2 regions of the Arthrobacter stackebrandtii genome follow, and region 2 is predicted to be linked to the other one. Evidence: predicted binding sites of a transcription regulator. Region 2 holds the regulator's gene; the other holds the start of a gene.
What was found. Region 2 encodes Rex, which represses fermentation and respiration genes when NADH is low (regulators of the CRP and FNR family bind a similar motif). Its sites were predicted from a motif close to CTTGTGAANNNNTTCACAAG; they were not measured.
Positions count from the first base shown of each region.

Region 1: a site for Rex is predicted at 3,970-3,989, ahead of JOF48_RS14890 (glyceraldehyde-3-phosphate dehydrogenase). Genes of this name have one in related genera too.

Region 1 is NZ_JAGIOI010000001.1:3,415,928-3,422,100, reverse strand. Features, by position in the region: gene JOF48_RS14905 (alpha/beta fold hydrolase) at 5-751, shown strand; gene JOF48_RS14900 (HNH endonuclease family protein) at 776-1,609, opposite strand; RNA gene rnpB (RNase P RNA component class A) at 1,889-2,268, opposite strand; gene JOF48_RS14890 (glyceraldehyde-3-phosphate dehydrogenase) at 2,407-3,888, opposite strand; gene JOF48_RS14885 (YaaA family protein) at 4,085-4,849, shown strand; gene JOF48_RS14880 (VOC family protein) at 4,943-5,365, opposite strand; gene JOF48_RS14875 (zinc ribbon domain-containing protein) at 5,356-6,093, opposite strand.
Region 2 is NZ_JAGIOI010000001.1:1,363,621-1,369,793, reverse strand. Features, by position in the region: gene JOF48_RS05700 (30S ribosomal protein bS22) at 1-53, shown strand, start outside; gene JOF48_RS05695 (HAD family hydrolase) at 162-974, opposite strand; gene JOF48_RS05690 (glutaredoxin family protein) at 1,083-1,358, shown strand; gene JOF48_RS05685 (redox-sensing transcriptional repressor Rex) at 1,477-2,175, shown strand; gene JOF48_RS05680 (hypothetical protein) at 2,219-2,917, opposite strand; gene JOF48_RS05675 (hypothetical protein) at 3,109-3,906, opposite strand; gene JOF48_RS05670 (YceI family protein) at 4,090-4,647, opposite strand; gene JOF48_RS05665 (histidine phosphatase family protein) at 4,810-5,472, shown strand; gene JOF48_RS05660 (TlpA family protein disulfide reductase) at 5,581-6,168, shown strand.

The DNA of each region.
Region 1 (6,173 bases), 2.1 Mb from region 2:
TCCCATGGACAGGGCATCGATCATGCACGTTGACATCTCCGGCAACGGGCGGCCGGTGCTGTTCCTGCATGGCGGTGGCGTTTCCGGGTGGATGTGGCGGCCGCTCCTGGACGTCCTGAACGGCGGGGTTCGCGCCGTCGTCCCCGACCTGCCCGGCCATGGCCAAAGCCGTGACACCGGCTACCTGTCCCACGATGAGACCGTTGGCAGGCTTGCCGGGCTGATCCGCAAGGAGGCCCCCGCTGGAGTGTTGCTGGTGGGCTTTTCCCTCGGTGCGCAGCTGGCCATCCGGCTGGCCGCCGATCATCCCGAACTCGTCAGCGGCGCCGTCATCATCAGCGCGGAAGCACAACCGGCACCGATGCCGCGTGCAACCTTGGCACTGCTGGGGTGGGCCGCTCCCCTGGCCCGGCAGGAGTGGTTTGCCCGCCTCCAGGCGAAACAGCTTTCCGTGCCTGGTGACCTGCTGGCCGAGTATGTCCGTGACAGCCGCGGCATCAGCCGCGACACGCTGCTCGCGAGCGTCGGTGAGAACATTCGCTTCACCCTGCCCGGCGCGTGGGGCGCGTTCCAGGGCAGCACTGCGGTCCTGGTCGGCGCCAAGGAGCGCAGGATCATGCGCAGCTCCGCCCGGACCATCCATGAAGCCGCCGGTGGCAGCCTGCTCGTCGTGCCCAATGCCGCACACGACATGCCGTTCACCCAGCCGCAGCTTCTTGCAGGCGTGATTCACCGGCAACTTGCCCCTTGATTCCCACCGCCTGCCACGCACGCCTCACGGCGGGTAGCCGGAGGGCAGGCTTTGCTGTTTCGGGCAGAGGCCGAGAACCCGCTGCATGGCCGCCTTTTCCGCCGGGGTCACCCAGAGGCGGTACGCGGCCTTCACGGAAATCTGCCGCGCCACATACTGGCAACGGAAGCCCTTGTTGGGCGGCAGCCAGGTGGCGGCGTCGCTGGCGGACTTGTCCTGGTTGGCCTGCCCATCCACGGCCAGGAGGTTCAGCGGATCGTTGGCCAGGCTCTGGCGCTGCTGGGCGGTCAGTGCCGCGGCACCGCTCTGCCAGGCGTTGCCGAGCGCCACAACATGGTCAATCTGAACGTCGCCGCTGCTGTCCCTGCCGCGCTTGAACGCCACCTCTTTCCCCGTGTACGGTTCCTGCAGCGTTCCCGCCGCCACGGTGCACAGCTGGCCGTCCGCCAGCGCGGTCGCGGTCAGATCGCGGCGGAGGATATCGTTGCGGGTGTCGCAGCCATTGGCGTCGGCGTCCAGCCAGGCCTCACCGAAGGCACTGCGCTGGTAGTTGTTCCCCGGCGACCTTCCCTTGACCTGCAGCGTCTCCAGGACAGCCAGCGCCGTGGCGGGCCCAACGTCGACCACGGGCGCGCCCAGCACGGGAGGTGCGGGGCGCAGGGAGGGTGGAGGTCCGGCGTCGGGCTCAAAGGGCCAGCGCCCCGAGGTGTGCAGCCAGCCGGCCAGGACCACCGCAACCACCGCGAGCAGCACGGCGGCGGACACAAAGGGTGGGCGCCGCGGGCCGTGTACCGCCGGGGTGGAGGGTGCGGGCCGTCTCGGGCGCGCCGGGTAGCGCTGCCGTGCGTGTTGTGCCATTGCCGCCCCATCCCCGAACTGCGCTGCCTGGCGGGCGCGGCCAGGCCATGCGGATCGTGATGGTTCAAGTTTAGGGTCCTCGGCGAAATGCTGCCGCCGGTTATCCACAGGGGCGGTATCACCGCCGCCGGGTGGCGCCTCCACCACGGCGGATTGCGACAGCGTTGCCGAGAAACCAGCCATTGCTGCGATGGCGTTGGGGAGGTTGGTGCGGTGCGGGAGAAGAAATGGTGTGGTGGGCATTTGGTGCGTCGGGCCCACGCCGCGACGGCAAATATGTGGATAGGGCAGCCGATACGCCGGGTTTTGTCATCCGCCGCCGTTACCGGCGACGGAGAGGCAACCATCCATCTACGAACGCCGTTGCCGACGCCCTCTAGCAGCCTACCCAGGCACTCGGGCGAACAGCCCTCAATCATGCCCTGTCTGGCCTTGCTCCGGGTGGGGTTTACCTAGCTCCCCCAGTCACCTGGGGCACTGGTGGTCTCTTACACCACCGTTTCACCCTTACCCGCTCCGGCCTAAGCCGTGCTGGCGGTCTACTTTCTGTGGCACTTTCCTGCGGGTCACCCCGAGTGGGCGTTACCCACCACCCCGTTCTGTGGAGCCCGGACGTTCCTCGAGCCACTTGCGTGACGCGCGGTTGCCTAGCTGCCCTATCCAGCTGCCCAGTCTACTCCAAGTAGACGGGGCGTTTACGCAAGGCAGACGCCCTCCGGCGGGCCGAATGCGGAAGGCGCGTGACCGGCGTCGGCCATCAAGGTCCGACGCCGGACACCCGCCCTGGGTGCCTGGGGCTATCCGCGGAGGGTGGCCGTGTGCTCCACTGCGGGGAACTGGCGCGGGTGCACGCCGGCCATTTCCTCCATGACGCGGACCACCTGGCAGCTGTAGCCGAACTCGTTGTCGTACCAGACGTACAGGACCAGGTGCTTGTCCGTGCTGATGGTGGCGAGGCCGTCTACGATTCCGGCGCGGCGGGAGCCCACGAAGTCGCTGGAAACGACTTCCGGGGAGTCGATGAAGTCGATCTGCTTGCGCAGGCCGGAGTTCAACGAGATGTCGCGCAGGTAGGTGTTGACCTCTTCCTTGGTGGTGCCATTTTCCAAGGTCAGGTTCAGGATGGCCATGGAGACGTTGGGCGTGGGGACTCGGATGGAGTTGCCGGAGAGCTTGCCTTCAAGCTCCGGCAGGGCCTTGGCCACGGCTTTCGCTGCGCCGGTTTCGGTCAGGACCATGTTCAGTGCTGCGGAGCGGCCGCGGCGTTCGCCGTTGTGGAAGTTGTCCGTCAGGTTCTGGTCGTTGGTGAAGGAGTGGACGGTTTCCACGTGGCCGTGGACGATCCCGTAGCGGTCGTTGAGGACCTTCAGTACCGGAGTAATGGCGTTGGTGGTGCAGGAGGCTGCCGTGATGATCTTGTCATCCGGGGCGATGACGGCATGGTTGATGCCATGGACCACGTTCTTCAGGGCGCCCTTGCCGGGGGCCGTCAGCAGGACCTTGGCAACACCCTTGCTTTGCAGGTGCTGGGACAGGCCTTCCTCGTCCCGCCAGCGGCCGGTGTTGTCCACGACGAGGGCGTCGCTGATGCCGTAGGCGGTGTAGTCGATGGTTGCCGGGCTGTCCGAGTAGATGACCTGGATGGCCGTGCCGTTGGCCTGGATCGTGTTGTTGTCCTCATCGATGGTGATGGTGCCGTGGAAGGGGCCGTGGACTGAGTCGCGGCGCAGCAGGCTGGCACGCTTGGTGAGGTCCTTGGGGCCGCCCTTGCGAACCACGATGGCGCGCAGGCGCAGGCCGTGGCCGCCGCCCTCGTGTTCGATCAGGATGCGGGCCAGCAGGCGCCCGATGCGGCCGAAACCGTACAGGACCACGTCGGTGCTGTGGCGTTCGTCGGCGCCGTACTTGTTGACGATGTCGGCCAGTTCGGTGCGCAGGTACGCTTCCAGGCTGTCCGCGTTGGAGGACTTGAAGCCTGCGTTGAGACGGGCCACATCCAGGGAGGCTGCGCCCAGCTGCATTGTTGAAAGGACCTGCAGGATGGGCAGGGTTTGTTCTACGGGCAGTTCCACGTCATCGACCTGGCGCGCAAAACGGTGCGCCTTCAGGATGCTGATGACCGACTGGTTGATGAGTGAGCGGCCGTGGATGCTGGTCAGGACATTGTTGTCCCGGTAGAGCCGGCCAATGAGCGGGATCATAGCCTCGGCCATGGCTTCACGTTCCATCCAGGAGTCCAGGACGGCGTCGGAGTTGTTGTCAACGAGTTGCTGCACCACTTGATATATCCTCTTCCAGCTCAAAACACCCTTGGTTCAAGCCGAATCCAGTCTGGCAGCCGATGTGCCTTACCGGCGAGTTCAGTGAGCCCTTTCACTAGACCGGTCTATCCCCGCGCCCTCCTGCAACTCGCTTCGCTCGCAGCGGGACCCCCGGGCGCGTGGGCCCGCGTCACAAAGCCGATAAGCTCATCTGGTGCTTATTCTGCTTCCCCCTTCCGAAGGCAAGACCCCCGCCGGCGCCGGCGTCCCGGTCGACCTGGCCGCCCTGAGCTTTCCCGAACTGACCGATGCCCGCCAGGAAGTGGCGGAGGCCCTGGCCCTCGTTTCCGGCAGGGAGGATGCCCTGGCGAAATTGGGCGTCGGCGCGTCGCTGGTCCACGAGGTCAGCCGCAACACGCGGCTCGCCCATGAACCCGCGGCCCCCGCGCACAGCATCTACACCGGCGTCCTGTTCGACGCCCTTGGCTACCAAAGCCTCACGCCGGCGCAAAGGCGCAAGGCGGATTCCGCCGTCGTGGTTGTCTCAGGGCTGTGGGGTGCCGTGGGTTTTGCCGACAGCATTCCCGCGTACCGCCTGTCGATGTCGGTGGGGCTGCCGGGGCTGGGCAAACTGGCCAGCTACTGGAAGCCGAAGCTGGCCGCCGCCGTGGCTGGGCATGCGGAGGGGCACCTGCTGGTGGACTGCCGCTCGAGCAGCTACGCCGCCGCCTGGGTTCCCGACCCGGCCCGCACGGTGTCCGTCAACGTTTTCACGGAGCGCGACGGTGTCCGCAAGGTGGTCTCGCACTTCGCCAAGCACACGCGCGGGGAACTGGCCCGGCATTTGATTGTCCGCCGCGGCAAGGCTCCGGAAACGCCCGCGCAGCTTGCGAAGGCCGCTGCGGAAAAGTGGACAGTTGAGCTTGTGCCGGGGACCGCGCGCAAGGCACACTCCCTGAACATCATCCTCGAGGACTGACGGCAGGCACAGGCGCCGCACTATTTGATAATTGCCGCCGTTTGGGACAACTGCCGTGGTGTGGTCCGTGGCATTCGTCCCATACGGCGGCATTTATGCACTGGCACCACCGGCGACCAGCTCAACCTCGAAGCCGTCGGCATTTTCCAGGTAGGCGGCGTAATGTCCGGCGCCGCCGGCATGGGGATGCAATTCCGGGAACATGAGCGTCCAGCCCCGATTTGTTGCGGCCGCCGCGAGGGCGTCCACGGCCGATGCCGGACCGGCGGCGAACGCGAGATGGTTCAGTCCCGCACTGCGCCGCCGGTGCGGGCCTGAAACGTGGGGCCCGGCCTCAAGGACGATGTACTCCCCCGCACCCTGCCAACTGCCGCCGTGGGCCCATTCGGACTCCAGCCGGTATCCCAGCTGTTCCAGCATCCAGCCCAGGCAGGCCTTGGCCCGCGGATAGTCCTCGACCCAGATTTCCACGTGGTGCAGCCGCCCCGTGGCGCTGAGGGGGCTGCTCAGCCCCACTCCTCCGAGCGGACCAGGATTGCGCCCGAATCGGGGCAGAACACGATGGTGTCGGCAGCGGCCTTCTTGATTTCCACGAGGTCGCCGGCGCTGAGCTCCATGCCGGATCCCTCGGATTTTCCGTGGAACAGCCGGGCTGCGCCCACGCCGTACTTGGCCAGGGTGCGGTCGTAGATGGCCAACAGGGCGGGGTCGAAGGTGGCGGCCAGTTCGGCACGCTCGGCAAGTGTTGCGTCGCGCTCCATCTTCAGCCCGGCCAGCTTGCTGCGGACTTCATCCAGGACCTCGTCCAGCACCGACTGCATCTGCTCCACGAGCCCCCGCTGGGCCTCCTGCCGCGCCACGGCTTCCTCGAAGGCCTCCATGGCTTCCAGCTGGGTGTCTTCAAGTTCAGACCGGCGCCGGCCCAGGGATTCGATCTCGCTCTGCAGCGCCATCAGGTCCTTGGACAGGCCCGTGCCGCTGTTGAGCTTGGCCTCGTCACGGTCAATGCGGGCCACGACGGCGGCCACGTCGTCTTCGGCCTTGGTCAGGGCCCGCTGGGCGTCCCCGACGGCGGTGTCCAAGACGACCTGGTCGCTCTTGGCCGCCGTCACTCCCCCGTGCAGGTCGGGAAGGCGGGGGTCTTCCTTCAGTGCTTTCGCCTGAACGTCGAGCCCCCGCAACTTTCCGTCCAGAGACTGAATGTCAAGCAAGCGCAGTTGCTCGCCCGGTGCTGCCTTGGCCATGTGTGTCCTCCTGCATGCCTGGTGTGGATCAGTGGGTTGTTGCCCCCAAGCTTAGCGGCCGAGGGACCCGCCGCGAGCCC
Region 2 (6,173 bases):
AGCACCGCAAGCAGCTTCGCAAGACGCGTCACCAGCGTCGCAACAAGAAGTAAATCTTCTTTTCTTCTTGAAGTTATTCTTCGAAGAGCGCCCGTTCACCTTTGGTGGGCGGGTGTTTTTTATGCCCGACGGCGGACCCTCCCCGGTGCCCTGCGCTGCGGTCAGCGCTTGCGCACCATGGCGATGCCCTTCCAGAGCCCATACACCACGCCGGCACCCGTGGCGGCCTTGAGCCCCAGGGTGGCGGCGCGGCGGCCCGAGCGGTAGTCGTAGATGGGCCAGTTGTTCTCGCGTGCGTGCCTGCGCAGCTTGGCGTCGGGGTTGATGGCCACGGGGTTGCCCACGGCGGTGAGCAGCGGGATGTCGTTGTAGGAGTCGCTGTACGCCCAGCACACGGCCAGGTCCAGGCCCTCAGCCTCGGCAAGTTTACGGACCGCGTGCCCCTTGGCGGGCCCGTGCAGGATCTCGCCGACGATGCGGCCCGTGTAGACGCCGTCCTCAATCTCCGCCACGGTGCCCAGGGCGCCCGTCAGGTTCAGGCGCTCGGCAATGACGGAGGCCACCTCCACCGGCGTCGCCGTCACCAGCCACACCTGCCGGCCGGACTTCAGGTGCTCCTCGGCGAGGGCGCGCGTGCCTGGCCAGATCTTGGAGACGATCATCTCGTCGTAGACTTCCTCGCCGAGCTGGTGGACAAACTCGGCGGTGATGCCGGCGGCCAGTTTTTGGGCGGAGTCCTGCACGGAGTGCACGTCCGACATGTTCTCGCCGCGCAGGATGAACTTGGCCTGCTTCCAGGCGAAACCCGCGGCGTCACGCAGCGTGAAGGCGCGTTTCTGGTACATTTTCCGGGCCACGTGGAACAGGCTGGCGCCCTTCATCATGGTGTTGTCCACGTCAAAGAAAGCGGCCTCGCCCTGACGCGGTGCAACGGTCGAGGCGGCCTCGGCACTGTTGATGATCACGTCGGGCATGGAACGAGTCTAGTCAATCCTTCATGCGTCCGCCTGCCCGCGGGATTAACTGTGGGCAAAGTTTCACCCGGGTGCCGGGGCCCACCGGCATTGAGTACGGTTGTAGGCATGGACACCTCTGCCAATGCCACCGTTCCCGTGCTGGAATTGATCACCAAGACCAGCTGCCACCTGTGCGACGACGCCCGCACCGCGGTGGGCAAGGTGGCCGGGGACCTCGGGCTGCCGTGGACAGAGAAGAAAATCGACGGCGACGCGGAGCTGACCGCGCGGTTCGGCGAGGAAATCCCGGTGGTCCTGGTCGACGGCGTGCAGCGCGACTTCTGGCACATCGATCCTGTTCGGCTCGAGAGCGTTCTGCGTCGCGCCATGACCGGGGGATAACCGCAGCTTTTGGCAGGGGGCGGGGCAGGTCCTACAGTTGAATCAGGCTTCCATGCTGCCTGCGCTGCGAAGTGCGGCAGTGGCTTGGGCCTGACATTTTCAATTGTGGAGTGACACCGTGATCCCAGCGCAGACCCCGGAAGACCGGCCAGCCGGCCAGGCCAGGCAGCTGCCGCCTGCCACCGTGTCGCGCCTGACCCTGTACCTGCGCACGCTCAACGCGCTGCTGGCCGACGGCGTGGAAAACGTCTCCTCGGACGCCCTGGCCGAATCTGCCGGCGTGGGATCCGCCAACGTCCGCAAGGACCTCTCCCACCTTGGCTCCTACGGCACCCGCGGCGTGGGCTACGACGTGGCCAACCTGAGCCGGCAGATTGCGCAGGCCCTCGGCCTCACCCACGAATGGCGGGTTGCCATTGTCGGTGCCGGAAACCTGGGCCGAGCCCTGGCCCGCTACGCCGGATTTGAATCCCGCGGCTTTGACGTGGTGGCCCTGCTCGACGCCGACCAGATGGTTATTGGCACGGAGATCGGCTGGCTGCGCGTCAGCGACGTGGCCAACCTGGAGTCCGTGCTGGAATCCACACGCGCCAACATGGTGGTGCTGGCACTGCCGGCCCAGGTGGCCCAGTCAGTGTGCGACCGCGTGGTCGAAGCCGGCGTGCACAGCATCCTCAGCTTTGCCCCCGTGGCCCTGAGCGTGCCGGAGCACGTCAACTTGCGCAAGGTAGACATGGCCACTGAGCTGCAGATCCTGGCCTACCACGCGCAGCGGCTGCAGGAGCCGGGCCTGGAGCGGGACCGCCCGGGCGCGTAGGCGGCACCTGAAGGCAGTGGCCCCCCGCGCGGGCGTCAGCGCGTCAGCGCTTCAGCGCGTCCCGGGCGTCCTTGCGGGCGCGGAAGAATTCCGCGGCCGGGGCCTGGAACATCAGGTACACCGCAATGATCCCCAGCAGCACCTGGACGACGGTCACGGGATTGGGCGGGATCAGGAACAGCAGGGAAATTGCCGCCAGGACCAGCGAGGTGGTGCGGGCCCAGCCGGCCCCCTTGCGCACATTCCGTGAGATCCAGAAGTAGCAGGCCGTCATGGCGATGCTCAGGACAAACGCCAGGAACAGGACGGTGTCCATCATGGTGGGGTCGGAATACATGGCTGCCAGCTCGGGGCTGGACGCGAAGGCGCTGCGCAGCACGTCAACGACAGAGGCCTTGATGGTCGGAACAAACAGCACCACCAGCAGCGCCACCACGGAGACCGCCTGCATGATGCCGGCGGCCAGGATCAGCCGCGATGCCAGCAGCACCTTGGACGGCGGGGCCAAGTGCTGGTCCGCCGGACCCGGCAGGCCGCCGTCGGGTCCCTGCGGGGCGCCCTTGAAGCCGGGGTAGGAGGCGGCCGGGGGCAGCTGTCCCGACGCGTCGCGGGTCTCCGGCTGCGGCGGCTGCCAGCCTTCCGGGGCGTACTGGCCATACCGGGGGACGCCGGGGGCAATCTCGCCATAGCTTCCGGGGCGGGAAGCGGGGCGCTCTTGGGGCTGTTCGCCGGGGGTGCTCATGATGGCTGCTCTTTCACTTGCGTGCCGTGGTCCCGGCGGCTGCTCCGCCCGGGCTGCTGTGCCGTCGGCGGCTGCATTAAAAAGGGAAGGGGCCGCGTCGGGTTTGCTATAAACCCTACGCGACCCCGCCCGCGCCAACTACCCGACCATGCAACATGTTCGGGCAGCCGGCCGGGACAGCCAGCGGTCCGTCAGGCCTGGCCCTTGGCCCGGGCGTTGAGCCACGCCGTGGACTCGGGCAGCCACATCAGCACCGCGGCCGCCACGCCGAGCAGGCTGCCGCCGTTGGAGCCCAGTGCCATCAGCACAAAGCCGATCAGCACAATGGCCGACAACGCCATCCGCGCCCACTGCTTGCCTTCCTTGAGCTTCATGGCGCACACAACAACTGCGGCAATCAGCGCCGCGGCAATGATCGAGGTGATGATGCCCATGACGGCATCGCCCCGCCAGTAGCGCGAGCCCAGCATGAACAGCGAGCCGATGAAGCCGAAGAATGTGAAGAAGAGCCACAGTGCGGCAGTCGCCAGCCACAGGAAGTAGGAAACCTTCAGCAGCTGCGGCAGCCCGTCGGTGCGGAAGAGCCCGCCCAGCCCGCCGGCCGGCATGACGTCCTGGAACGACTTGGGCATGTCCTTCGGCATCCCCACGGAGAAGTCGCCGGCCGGCTGCTGCTGGTACGGGGGCTGCTGCTGGTAGCCGGGCTGCCCCGGGTACGACGGCGGCTGCTGGCCCTGGTAGGGAGGCGGCGGCTGTTGCTGGTACCCCGGCTGCTGGTACGGCTGGCCCGGGTAGGGCTGCCCCTGGTAGGGCGGGGGGACAGGCTGCTGGTAGCCCGCCTGTGGGGCCGGCTGCTGGTAGCCCGGGGGCGGTGCAGGCTGCCCGCCTGGCACGGACGGATCCGGCTGGGAACCAAAGCCGGGTGGGGGAGGCGTGGCCGGCTGTCCGGCACCCTGTTCGGGAAGTGGTGTCTCATTCGGTGTGCTCATGGTGTGAACCCTAGTCGTCGAGTGGTGCCGTGTCACCGAAAAGTAGTGGGAGCGTCCTGTGAGAAACGACGCAGGCCACCGTCCGAGGACACGAAAATGCCGGTCCGCCATGGTAGCGGACCGGCATTAAAGCCCTCTTAAACCCCGGGCCGTGCCCGGGTTCGGAGGGTGGGCAGGCCTGGGTTATGCGGCCTTCACAAAGGCAACGTCAAGGGTGATGGTGACCTTGTCGGAGACCAGCACGCCGCCGGCTTCCAGTGCTGCGTTCCAGGTCAGGCCGAATTCCTTGCGGCTGATGACCGTCTTGGCCTCGAAGCCTGCGCGGGTGGCGCCGAAGGGGTCAACTGCCACGCCGTTGAACTCGCCCTTGAACGTGACGGTCTTGGAGATGCCGCGGATAGTCAGTTCTCCGGTCAGTTCAAAGTCTTCCTCGTCGCCGGTCACGGCGGAGGAGGCGAAGGAAAGAGTGGTGAAGGTTTCGACGTCGAAGAAGTCGGCACTCTTGACGTGGCCGTCGCGGCCTGCGTCGCCCGAGCTGAAGCTGGCAGCCTGGATGGTGGCGGTCACGGCGGCGTCGGCCAGGGTCTCGCCCAGTGTCAGTTCGCCGGCGACATCGGTGAACTGGCCGCGGACCTTGGAGATTCCTGCGTGGCGGACGGTGAAGCCCACGGTGCTGTGTGAGGCGTCGAGGGTCCAGGTGCCCTGTGCGAGGCCGGTGGATTCAATGGTTGTTGCTGACATGTGCTTCTCCTTGAAAGTTGTGACAAAGCTGCAGGATCGCCTGTGCAGCAACCCTTCACGGGATATAAGCATGCGTTTGCATCTAATATTCCCGGGAGTTCAAAAAACTTTTCGCGGGTCCGGATTAACCCCTTGTTCAACAACTTTGAGAAACTTGGGAACATGTCCCGAGTAACTGTGCACCTTCTGCGCCACGGCGAGGTTTTCAACCCCGATGGCGTCCTCTACGGCCGGCTCCCCGAATTCCACCTTTCCGAGCGCGGGCGCGCCATGGCGGACATGGTGGCGGAGCACTTTGCCGCGCTGAAGGACGACGGCGGTGCACCGGTCTACCTGGTTGCCTCGCCTCTCACCCGCGCGCAGGAAACCGCCCAGCCCACGGCCAAGGCTCTGGGCCTGGAAATTGTGACCGACCCCCGCATCATCGAGGCGGAGAACCACTTTGAGGGCCTGGTCATGAGCAAGGCAGAATTGCTCAAGCCCAAGCACTGGCCCTATTTCATCAACCCCTTGCGCCCTTCCTGGGGCGAGGCCTACTCGGCTCAGGCGGAACGCATGTTGGAAGCGGCACGGGACGCCCGCCGTCGAGCCTTCGAAATTGGCGGCGACGGGGCGCAGGCCGTCATGGTCAGCCACCAGCTGCCCATCTGGGCCACCCGGCGCAGCGCCGAGGGCAAGCGGCTGTGGCACGACCCCCGCAACCGGGAATGCACCCTCGCCTCGCTGACGTCGTTGACGTTCGACGGCGAGGACATTGTGGACGTGGCCTATAGCGAGCCTGCCGCCGTCCTGCTCCCGGGCGCGGCCACCACACCCGGGGCCTGACACACAGCTGGCAGTCAGCTTTTCGACGTACTGTAGAGCAAAATGCCACCTCTGCGACTGTGCAATGGCTTAACCGTGAAATGAAAGAATTGCGTCGTGACTTCTTTGATGAGCCGTAGGGCACTTTTTGCTGCCGGAGGGGCCGCGCTGACTGTGGCCCTGGCCGCCTGCACCAGCGAGGACCCCCTGGCGAAGCAGGCCAATGCCGGCGACAACAAGAACTACATCGCCGGAGACGGCTCCGTCAGCGAATACGGCGCCGCCGACCGCAAGGACCCCGTGGATTTCACCGGGACGTTGTTTGACGGTGCAACCGTGAACGCGGCGGACTACCGCGGCAAGGTGGCCGTGCTGAACTTTTGGTACGCGGCATGCGCGCCCTGCCGCATCGAGGCCCCCGACCTGCAGGCCCTCTACACCGAGTTCAAGGCCGACGGCGTCGAGTTCCTCGGCGTGAACGTGCGCGACGAGAAGGCCACCGCCGAGGCGTTCGAGCGCACCTTCGAGCTCGGCTACCCCAGCGTCGTGGACAAGGACGGCGGGGTGCTGCTGGCCATGACCAAGTACGTGCCGCCGTCGTCCGTCCCCACCACCTTGGTGCTGGACAAGAAGGGCCGCGTCTCCGCACGCGTCCTGGGCGTGGCCGAAAAGGGCACCTTGAAGGCCCTCATCACCTCAGCGCTGGCCGAGAGCTAGCGGCG